DNA from 2 places in the Brevibacillus sp. BD137 genome. Region 1 is predicted to be linked to the other one. Evidence: a T-box and tRNA genes for the amino acid it is inferred to sense, from the RefSeq annotation. Region 1 holds a T-box; the other holds one or more tRNA genes.
The links. The T-box of region 1 lies ahead of serS (serine--tRNA ligase). A T-box ahead of a tRNA ligase gene usually reads a tRNA of that ligase, here a tRNA-Ser.
Positions count from the first base shown of each region.

Region 2: it encodes a tRNA-Ser, which carries the amino acid that the T-box ahead of serS (serine--tRNA ligase) is inferred to sense. The anticodon was not compared.

Region 1 is NZ_JAOTNO010000016.1:124,394-130,069, reverse strand. It holds gene ODZ53_RS25940 (D-alanyl-D-alanine carboxypeptidase family protein) at 1-478, shown strand, start outside; gene pdxS (pyridoxal 5'-phosphate synthase lyase subunit PdxS) at 585-1,469, shown strand; gene pdxT (pyridoxal 5'-phosphate synthase glutaminase subunit PdxT) at 1,480-2,055, shown strand; T-box leader at 2,184-2,409, shown strand; gene serS (serine--tRNA ligase) at 2,463-3,743, shown strand; gene ODZ53_RS25920 (hypothetical protein) at 3,936-4,103, shown strand; gene aceB (malate synthase A) at 4,164-5,676, shown strand, end outside.
Region 2 is NZ_JAOTNO010000001.1:533,576-539,251, reverse strand. It holds gene ODZ53_RS02910 (RtcB family protein) at 1-114, shown strand, start outside; gene ODZ53_RS02905 (hypothetical protein) at 395-937, shown strand; gene thiM (hydroxyethylthiazole kinase) at 903-1,712, shown strand; tRNA gene ODZ53_RS02895 (tRNA-Ser) at 2,599-2,691, shown strand; tRNA gene ODZ53_RS02890 (tRNA-Glu) at 2,700-2,773, shown strand; tRNA gene ODZ53_RS02885 (tRNA-Val) at 2,807-2,882, shown strand; tRNA gene ODZ53_RS02880 (tRNA-Leu) at 2,892-2,978, shown strand; tRNA gene ODZ53_RS02875 (tRNA-His) at 2,996-3,071, shown strand; gene ODZ53_RS02870 (glyoxalase superfamily protein) at 3,157-3,522, opposite strand; gene ODZ53_RS02865 (hypothetical protein) at 3,519-3,731, opposite strand; gene ODZ53_RS02860 (EamA family transporter) at 3,879-4,787, opposite strand; gene rarD (EamA family transporter RarD) at 5,074-5,676, shown strand, end outside.

The DNA of each region.
Region 1 (5,676 bases):
GCGTTTGATTAGCGTCGTGATGAAAGCAAGCACCGAGTCAAAGCGTTTTGCTGAGACGAGAAAACTGTTTGACTACGGTTTTGGCAATTTCAAACTCACAAAACAAATGGACAAGAATGTACCAGTCAAAGGATTTGAAACAGCTCCTGTGAAAAACGGTGTAGAGGTAACTGTACCAGTCGTTACAGGCAGTGAAGTAAATATGATCACCAAAACCGGTACGGATGCAAAATACACGCCAACGGTTACCTTCCAGGAGCTAACCGCACCGATTCAGCAAGGACAAGTTGTCGGTAAGATCGTTTTGAAAGAAGAAGGTATGAAGGAATCGGATTACTTGCAGCCTGAAGACGCAGCAAAAGCAGGCGTGGATATCGTAGCAGGGCAGGCAGTAGAGGAAGCGAGCTGGATTCGTCTGTTCTTCCGTAGCATCATAGAGTTTTTCAGCAATTTGTTTAGCAGTGGAACCGGAAATTAAATAACTATTGTTTTCCCCTACATCTATCGTTTACAATGACGGTAACAGGAACCATAACACCGCATAACAGTTTCGGTTCTGACTCATGATGTAGGGGGTATTTGTAATGGTACAAGTAGGAACGTCCCGCGTTAAAAGAGGTATGGCTGAAATGCAAAAAGGCGGCGTCATTATGGACGTCGTGAATGCTGAACAAGCGAAAATTGCAGAAGCAGCGGGTGCTGTTGCTGTAATGGCTTTGGAGCGTGTACCGTCTGACATTCGTGCAGCTGGTGGAGTTGCGCGTATGGCTGACCTTGGCATTGTAGAGGAAGTACTGAATGCTGTTTCGATCCCTGTTATGGCAAAAGCTCGTATCGGTCATTTTGTTGAAGCGCGTGTTCTCGAATCTCTGGGTGTAGATTATCTCGATGAGAGTGAAGTGCTCACTCCGGCAGATGACTTGTATCATATCAATAAAAAAGAGTTCACTGTCCCGTTTGTATGTGGCGCCCGTGATCTGGGTGAAGCCCTCCGCCGTATTGGGGAAGGTGCATCCATGATCCGTACAAAAGGTGAGCCAGGTACCGGAAACATTGTAGAGGCTGTTCGTCACATGCGCACGATGATGTCCCAAATCCGCAAAGTGCAAGCCATGTCCTACGATGAACTGATGGCGGAAGCCAAAAACCTGGGTGCCCCATACGAACTGCTTGAAGAGGTACACAAAACAGGTAAGCTGCCAGTCGTAAACTTCGCAGCAGGTGGAGTAGCAACACCAGCAGATGCTGCCCTGATGATGCAACTCGGTTCCGATGGCGTGTTTGTTGGCTCTGGTATCTTTAAATCAGAGAATCCAGAGAAGTTTGCTCGCGCGATTGTGGAAGCGACTACTCATTACACGGATTACGAACTGATTGCTCGCGTATCCAAAGGCTTGGGGACGGCAATGCCAGGAATCGAAATCTCAAAAATTCGTGAAGCTGATCGCATGCAAGAGCGCGGCTGGTAAGGTGAGTAGCATGAAAATCGGCGTACTCGCTCTACAAGGAGCTGTAGCAGAACATCTGCGAATGCTAGAAGAGGTTGGTGCCACAGCTGTCCAGGTCAAACGAGTAGAAGAACTGGATGACCTTGATGGACTGGTCATTCCTGGCGGAGAAAGCACCACGATTAGCAAGCTGATGCACAAGTATGGATTCATGGAGGCGGTTCAAGAGTTCGGTAAGGCGAATAAGCCGATCTTCGGAACTTGCGCAGGAGCGATTCTTCTGGCGAAACGGATTCAAGGACAAGACGATTACCATTTAGGCTTGATGGATATCAAAGTGGAGCGGAATGCTTTTGGTCGCCAAAAGGAGAGCTTTGAAGTCTTGATGCCTGTTTCCGATGTGGGGGCAGATTACCCGGCAGTGTTCATCCGGGCACCGTATATCATGGAAGTGGGAGAGAACGGTAAAGTCTTGGCTAAGCACGAAGACAAAATTGTTGTCGCCCGAAGCGGTCACTATTTGGCAGCAGCCTTTCACCCTGAATTGACCGAAGATACAAGACTGCACAAATACTTTCTCGACATGGTTAAGGAATACAGAAGCTAGTTGTCATACCGGAAGATCGGGCCCTTAAAAAGGCGCCGATCTTCTTTTTTCTGTAAAGATCGAGGTGGGGTGGTCTTTACATACGTATAGAACCTGTAGTACAGTTAACAATAATAGTATTCATGAATGAGAATGCGATGATGAGAACAAGTACTTCACAAGAACCAGGCCTAGAGAGTCGGTGGTAGGTGCGAACCGATCCGGTTATGTGAGGGAATCCATCTCGGAGTGGCAAAGGAACAACAACTTTGTCCGGAACCGTCCCGTTATGACGGAAGAGTGGACATATGCACGAAGGATTACTGCATGTGTCAACGAGGGTGGCAACGCGGGTATACAACACTCGTCCCTTACCAGGGGACGGGTGTTTTTTGTTTTTTTTCAATACGATTCGGAGGGATTTACACATGTTGGACGTAAAAGTATTACGCCAGGATCTAGAAGAAGTAAAACGCCGTTTGGCTCACCGTAATGAAGATATTTCTGCGTTGGATCAATTCGTAGAAGTAGATGAAAAGCGTCGCGAAGTCATCCAAGAAGCAGAAGCGTTGAAAAATAAGCGTAACACGGTATCCGAGCAAGTAGCGGTTATGAAACGCAATAAGGAAAATGCAGACCATCTGATCGCGGAAATGAAAGAAGTAAATGAGCGCATCAAGGCTTTGGATGAAGAGCTGCGCCAACTGGATGAACAGCTGGAGTTCATTTTGCTGAGCCTCCCGAACCTTCCACATGAAAGCACGCCGATCGGTACGACAGAAGACGATAACGTGATTGCCTGGACATGGGGAGAGCCACGTGCGTTTGACTTCGAGATTAAGCCTCACTGGGAGCTGGCTAGCCAAGCAGGCATCCTCGATTTTGAAACCGCGGCAAAAGTAACAGGAAGCCGTTTTGTTTTCTATAAAGGCTTGGGCGCACGTTTGGAGCGCGCACTGATGAACTTCATGATGGATTTGCACTCGAACGAGCATGGCTATGAAGAAGTGATCCCACCTTTTATCGTCAACCGTACGAGCATGACGGGAACGGGTCAATTGCCTAAGTTTGAAGAGGATGCATTCAAAATCGAGGGACCAGATTACTTCCTGATTCCAACGGCAGAGGTGCCAGTCACCAATATGCATCGTGATGAAATCATGGATGGAGCGGATCTCCCTCGCTACTACACTGCTTTCAGCGCATGTTTCCGCTCGGAAGCGGGTTCTGCCGGTCGTGATACGCGTGGGTTGATTCGTCAGCATCAATTCAACAAAGTTGAGCTGGTGAAATTCGTGAAACCAGAAGAGTCTTATGACGAACTCGACAAGCTGGTGAAAAACGCTGAAAAGGTACTTCAACTGCTTGGACTACCATACCGTGTTCTTAGCATGTGCACAGGCGATCTTGGTTTTACGGCTGCGAAGAAATTCGACATCGAGGTTTGGATTCCGAGTGGCGACACGTACCGTGAGATTTCGTCTTGCTCGAACTTTGAAGATTTCCAAGCACGCCGTGCCAATATCCGTTTCCGTCGCGATACGAAATCGAAGCCGGAATTTGTGCATACATTGAATGGTTCTGGTTTGGCGATTGGACGTACAGTAGCAGCGATCTTGGAGAACTACCAAGAGGCAGACGGAGCAATCGTGATTCCAGAAGTTCTTCGTCCATACATGGGCGGAGTAGACAAGATCGCACCGAAGTAATAACCGAGAGATTTAAAAAGCAGCTCTTGATCCATAACGGGTCAAGGGCTGTTTTATATTGTGTACTAATACAGACGAAATTTTTTAAAAAACGTGTTGCACTGTACTAATCTCTGTTATATAATAAAAACAAATTTTAAGAATATTGTTTTAATACAGAAATGGAGGAATGGAGAATGGACTGCTATCGGTGTGAAGGAAACGGAGAACAAAATTGCCCAAGATGTGGAGGCGTTGGTCGTGATGCCAACGGAGCGGCTTGCCATAAGTGCTTGGGAGACGGGCATGTATGCTGCAGTCATTGTAGTGGCAGCGGGTATCAGGAGTAAGGACATTTTTTTTGTCACTACTGTTATATAATAAAAATAATTTTATCAATCTGTACCATAATAACTTTGAATTGAGGGAGGAGGAGCTGTTTTGACTACCGTACCAACGAATCCATATCCGCTGGAGGTGCAGATTTCCGGTGAGATGCACCCTGGTTATCAAGATATCCTGACACCAGAAGCGATTCAATTCGTGATGAAGCTGGAGCAAAGGTTTGGCGACAGACGACAACAATTGTTGGCGAAACGCGTGGAGCGTCAATTGCAAATCGATGCAGGTCAACTGCCGGATTTTCTACAGGAAACAGCGGACATTCGTAAAGGAGATTGGACTGTTGCTCCATTGCCCAAAGATTTGCAGGACAGACGGGTGGAGATTACAGGACCTTCGGGTGACCGAAAAATGGTCATCAATGCACTGAACTCGGGTGCTCGGCTGTTCATGGCTGATTTTGAGGACGCGAACTCACCCACCTGGGAGAACACCATCCAAGGCCAAATCAACATGAAGGATGCAGTACGCCGCAATATCTCTTACATCAGTCCACAAGGCAAATCATACACCCTCAATGAAAAGACAGCGGTTTTGATCGTGCGTCCTCGTGGCTGGCATCTTGAAGAAAAGCACATCCTCCTCGATCAAAAGCCGATCTCCGGCAGCCTGCTTGATTTCGGACTTTACTTTTACCACAACGTAGATGCTCTTATCGCGAATCAGACAGCACCGTATTTCTACTTACCGAAACTGGAGAGCCACTTGGAGGCTCGACTCTGGAACGACGTCTTCCTTTTCGCGCAGGATGAATTAAATATTCCACGCGGTACAATTCGGGCGACAGTACTGATCGAAACAATTCTCGCAGCTTTTGAGATGGATGAGATTCTGTATGAGCTGCGCGAGCATAGTGCAGGACTGAATTGCGGACGTTGGGATTACATTTTCAGCTATATCAAAAAGCTGCGGAATCAGCCTGATGTGATTACGCCGGATCGTGCGCAAGTAACTATGACCGTTCCGTTCATGAAAGCATACACCACGCTGGCCGTGAAGACTTGCCATAAACGGATGGCGCCTTGCATTGGTGGAATGGCGGCACAAATTCCGGTGAAAAATGACCCGGTACAAAATGCTGAAGCCATCGCCAAAGTGCGGGCTGACAAAGAGCGGGAAGCGTACGATGGACATGATGGGACTTGGGTTGCTCACCCTGGGCTAGTACCAGTAGCTATGGAAGTGTTCGATCGCCTGATGAGAGAGCCGAACCAAATTTGGTACAAACGTGAAGACGTAGACGTATCTGCTAGTCACCTGCTGGCAGTCCCAGAGGGCACGATTACAGAAGCGGGCGTCCGTACGAACATAAGCGTAGGCTTGCAGTACATCGAGGCTTGGTTGCGAGGCTCTGGGGCTGTGCCGATCAACAATCTGATGGAGGATGCGGCTACAGCAGAAATTTCGCGGGCACAGGTCTGGCAATGGATGCGCCATCGTCACGGAGTCTTGCAGGATGGTAGAAAGGTGACGGAAGGCTTGGTGAAGCAGTGGCTGAGTGAGGAGCTGCAAGCGATCAAGCAAGTAATTGGTCAGGAGAGGTACGACAACA
Region 2 (5,676 bases), on a different contig from region 1:
GAATGCCCGCAAGCCTATAAAGATGTGGATCAAATCATTGATTCCGTTGTGGGAGCAAATCTTGCCTCTGTCGTAGCAAAATGTAACCCTCTTATTGCCATAAAAGGAGTATAATGAAGAGTGGCTTCCTGAAAATTTTGGGGGAGCCACCTTTTGTGATTTAACTTACACTAAAATACAGGAGTTAAATTGTGAACAAATTGCTGAAAAGTTTCAAAAAATAGGTTCGAATGTAACATAAATTGCATCGCTTCCTCAACCGATACCAAAAGAGAGACAAAATAGGGGAGATAGGGGAACAGATATGCCTACATACTATTACTTCACCTGCCTAAAATGCCGAACCCGGGGGGGAGTTTTCGGCGAACAGGCCTGGGGCTGGGGAAACTTTGACATGATCGAGTCCTTCAAATACCTGGCTCACCACATCCGTACTTGCGGAGAAAATTCGATTCGCGTGATTTCTGAGGATGTAGATGATTATGTAGATCAGCTACACGGAGAGTACAACACCTTCCTTGAGCAAACGAAGCATATATTTCCGCATTCCAAGGATTGGGAGTTCCTTGATCGATGGAAAACACTAAAAGTAGAAGAAATGAAACTAAAATGGGTCGAGGAAAACCGGATCATGCATCCAGATGATCGGATGAAAATATGCGGAGTGCTTGATGCCGTGGATATCTTGAAAGAAGGGGCGGGAAGAGTCTCGTTCAGTGCTAGTGTGACGGATGATGATGGGAAAGTGTGGAAAATCGTAGCGAATATGCGCGAATTACCCATCTTAAAACACGCGTATATCATCATTGGCGTCATACAAGAGCATTCTATATTAGGAGAAGTCATCGAGGTGTACAAGATGATTCCACGAGTCTCTGTTCAGGAGGAAAGGGGTAACGATCATGATTCTGGAGACAATCGGGCAATTACTAATTAAAGTGCGCGAGGAAAATCCACTCGTTCATAACATAACGAACGTAGTTGTCACAAACTTTACAGCGAACGGCTTGTTAGCTCTCGGTGCATCCCCTGTCATGGCGTACGCCAAACAAGAGGTGGCAGATATGGCAAAGATCGCCGGAGTTCTTGTATTGAATATAGGGACATTGAATGAGCACGAGATCGAAGCGATGTTGATCGCAGGAAAATCCGCGAATCAGCATGGAGTGCCTGTTTTGTTTGATCCGGTTGGAGCGGGAGCAACATCGTATCGAACCGAGACAAGTCAACGTCTTGCGCAGGAACTCGACCTTGCTTTGATTAGAGGAAATGCTGCCGAGGTTGCGAATGTCATCGGGGAGCGCTGGGAGATTAAAGGTGTAGATGCGAAGGAAGCTGGCGGAGATGTCGAGGACCTAGCGAGAGCAGCAGCGAAAAAACTAAGAACAATCGTTGCGATTACGGGCAAGGTCGACGTTATTTCGGACGGAGAAACGACTTACTCGATCCATAATGGTCATCCAATCTTAACGAAGGTGACCGGAACAGGCTGTTTGTTAACGTCTGTTATGGGAGCGTTTGCAGCCATTGCAAAAGACAAGCTGATCGCAGGAGCTGCGGCATTGGTATGCTACGGTGTTGCTGCTCAGCTGGCAGCCGAGATAGCAGCAGAAGTAGGTCCAGGCAGTTTCCAAATCGAATTTTTGAATGCCTTGCATAACTTGACCGCAGACGATGTTCGCCGTCTTGGATACATCGAAAAAAGGGAATAAAAATTCCCCTTTAAAAAAGGGGAGAAAAATGGCCGTAGAACGATTAAGCTAGATATGTTAGACAGTAGCTGTAATTTCGTAGTGAATAAGACAGCAGCTTCTTCTGGTGCTCTGAGAGTGATAGGAATATAAATTCAACGTGATCATCATCGTATGGACGGACATAAAAACGGGAAATACCATGACAAATAATTTCTCTCTTTAACGTCAGTGCCACACTGGCGTCTGTTCGTATGTGCAATTCCACGTTGCGTACCCTCCTTGGACATTCAATAGAGTACCAAAAAAATACAAGGAAAAACAAGGTAATTATGTCTGAATCATGTCCAAGTTGTTACCGTTTTTTGGATGAAAACTGACAAGGAAAACGATTCAGAAAAGGCTAGCGAGGATTGCTGGGAAAGCACCCTGTACGAGAGAAAAAATTCGAGATGATTCCGGCCATTCTCCCTTTTTCCGTTGTGTTGTTTACTTTATTTCGAAGGCAGCGTACGAGCTCCTGATCGCAATGACAAGAGAAATAGCCATGCTTTACATAGCATTCATCATGCCTCTTGCAGCATCTGTCGACATTATCAATTGGCGCAGCCGGCCCGGAGCATCCAGGCCCACACCAGTTTCCGTACAAACAGGGGAAGCCTACTGAACGGCGTTTTCTTTTTGACAACTAACATCACTCCGTCTTGTAAAGGAATACTACTTGTATCATATTGAACAAGAAGGGAAGTTGCTTTAGGCAATCTCCCTTTTTTCGTTTCGATAGATAATCGCCTGACATGAATGGCTCGGAGTTGGACAAAGGGAAAAACTTTCAAAATATCACTTGATATCATGTTGTGAATATGATAGATTAATTCTTGCCGAAGCGAACGCTTGCAGGCTTAATGGATGGATGTCCGAGCGGCCGAAGGAGCACGATTGGAAATCGTGTAGGCGGTGTCGAACCGTCTCGTGGGTTCAAATCCCACTCCATCCGCCATCTTACTTGGCCCGTTGGTGAAGCGGTTTAACACAGCAGCCTTTCACGCTGTCATACAGGGGTTCGAATCCCCTACGGGTCACTTAGAAAAATCCCTACATCTTGTAGGTGATTTGGAGGCTTAGCTCAGCTGGGAGAGCATCTGCCTTACAAGCAGAGGGTCGGCGGTTCGATCCCGTCAGCCTCCACCATTTTTATATGCGGTCGTGGCGGAATTGGCAGACGCGCTAGATTCAGGTTCTAGTGGTGGCAACACCGTGGAGGTTCAAGTCCTCTCGACCGCACCAAGCAAACCCTATATATGGCGGTCGTGGCGAAGGGGTTAACGCACCGGATTGTGGCTCCGGCACTCGTGGGTTCAAGTCCCATCGATCGCCCCATCTATTTATATTCAAAATGTAAAAATGAAATAGCCCAGCGGTGGCTCCTGTAAAGGAACTCCGGCTGGGCTTTCTTTGTATTTGTTTACGAGTGATCAGGCTGATAAAAGTGAAGGCGATTTCCAAAAGGATCGGTCACGCTCACTTCACGCGTTCCCCACGGCGTCTCCTCTAAACCAGGACGAGCATACTTGTACTCTTGGCGCAACAGGGACTGATGAAAAAGATCAATGTCCTCTACCTGTACGCGAATCGCTGAGCCAGGACAAGCATCCCCGTGATGCTCAGACAGATGAAGTGTGCACGATGGAGAGGAAATTTGCATGTATAAAGGAAAATGATCCTCGTACTGATGCTCCCAATCAATCTGAAAACCTAGAAACTCCACATAAAACTCTCTTGCCTTCTCAACATCAAACATACGAAAAATCGGCGTAATAATCTGATTCATTTGCCTAGGCACCTCCGGATTGTATTGAGGGAGGCGAGGTGCATCCCTTCGTGAAAAATCGTTCGGACAAGCACGGCGAGTTTCGGTGGCTGCGTATCCCAATCAGCAGGCTTTGTCCCGAAATGAACCCATTCGCCATCGATTGCTTTTAATGTCTCCTGTCGATAATCCTCTAGCTGCTGGAATAACACTTTATGCCGTTTTTCCATATCCCTCCCCCTAGAGTGGCAGTCTTCGCTAATAAATTCGAGTCAAAGATTCTACCTTCCTTCTATAAGAAGAGGGAGCATCGTCAAAAAAAGCGTGCAGAGCCAATTCGTCTGCACGCTTTTTGTATGCGGTTATAAGAAACGGCGCTACATTCTTTCCTGCTCGAGGGCGTGAGAAGGGGAGAATAGTTTCCGCCATTTTACTTGCGGTACGCAGATGGCAGCAAGGATCATGAATACGCCACCCCATTGAGGGAGAGAGACAGTCTCTTGAAGTACGAAGCTCGACAAGAGCACGACGGTGGGTAGCTCGACTGCACTTAAAATGGTAGCCAGTCCATTGCCGATCCGTGGCACACCGACAGCCAAACAGAAGATGGGAATGACCGAACCGAAGATCGCAACCAAAAGACCAAGCGGCAGCAAACCTTGCAGAAGCTGACCATTTACCAGGAAAGTTGGTGGATAAACGATCGAGAGCATCAGGGCAGCCATACTAATCGAAATCGCGCTTCGCAAGTAGGGGTCCATTCCTGGAAGAATTCGCCCGCTAAAGAAAATAACCAAGGCAAAGGTCGCGCCCGACATCAGACCGAAGATCAGTCCGACCATGTCTACACTCTGAATTCCGCTTTCGCTAAGTCCACTTGCAAGAACGGTCCCTGCTCCAAGCATAGCCAGAGACACCCATTTTTCAGCGGTTGGCCATTTGCGATCCACAATCGCCTCCAGCAAAACGCCGATCCAGGTAAACTGAAAGAGAAGAACGATTGCGAGCGAAGCCGAAACCCGGCTAACGGCCTGATGGTAAAAAAGACTGGTTGAGGCCATCATGAGGCTGGCTGGTGCCAAAAGCAACAAATACTTGAACGAAAACCGTTGCTTGGAGAAAAAGATGGCCATGGCCGTCATGATCAATCCGCCAAAAATCAATTGGCTTCCACTCATTTCAAATGGCGTAAAGCCGAGTTGAAAAGCATGCTTCATGAAGATCGAGAGGACACCGTAGCTGCACGCACCGAGTAAAACTAAAAAGATAGATCGCCAGTATGTCATAAGTAAAAGTTCCTTTCGTATGACTAAACTCGGAAGAATAATGACTATTGTACTACAGGTCTAAAAGTGGTACAATAAAATTTTTATCCATACTTTACTATGCTACTAAGGTAATTAGATAGCTGCATGCATTGGTAGTATGGTAACGGATGAAAGTGTAGGGGACACCTTCTTTTACGTGAGAATACATAGCTGTTTTTTCGTATTTCCGTTACACTACTTCATAGAGAAGAAGTTTAAAAGTCGTCTATAGAGAAAGAGAAGGCGAAACACATGGAGGAGCAGGATGAGACAGGGGATTATTTATGCAATTGTGGCGTATTTGGCTTGGGGTTTACTCCCGCTCTATTGGAAGCTGTTTCAGGCAATGGGGGCATGGGAGATACTCGCTCATCGAATCGTCTGGTCGGTTATTTTTGTCGCAATCATTATTCAGGTAACGAAACGCTGGCGCAGTATGTGGGGAGCGGTCACTGGTTTTAAAATGTTCGGGGCATTAGCGATATGTTCACTGCTAATCAGCGCAAACTGGCTTATTTTTATCTGGGCAGTGAATAACAATCATGTCATGCAAACGAGTCTTGGTTACTATATGAATCCTCTCATCACTGTACTGCTTGGAGTCCTTTTCTTAAAAGAAAAAATGCATGCTGGGCAATGGTTCGCGCTTATACTCGCGGCTTTCGGAGTCCTGTTCATCACCTTCCAGTACGGTGAGATTCCATGGGTCTCTCTATCACTTGCTCTGACCTTTGCTTTTTACAGCTTGGCGAAAAAACTCGTCCGGCTGGAGGCGATGGTCGGACTGGCGTGGGAGACGCTGTTTGTGGCCCCTATTGCTTTCGGTTATTTGTTGATGCTACAGGTCAATGGGACGGAGACGATGACA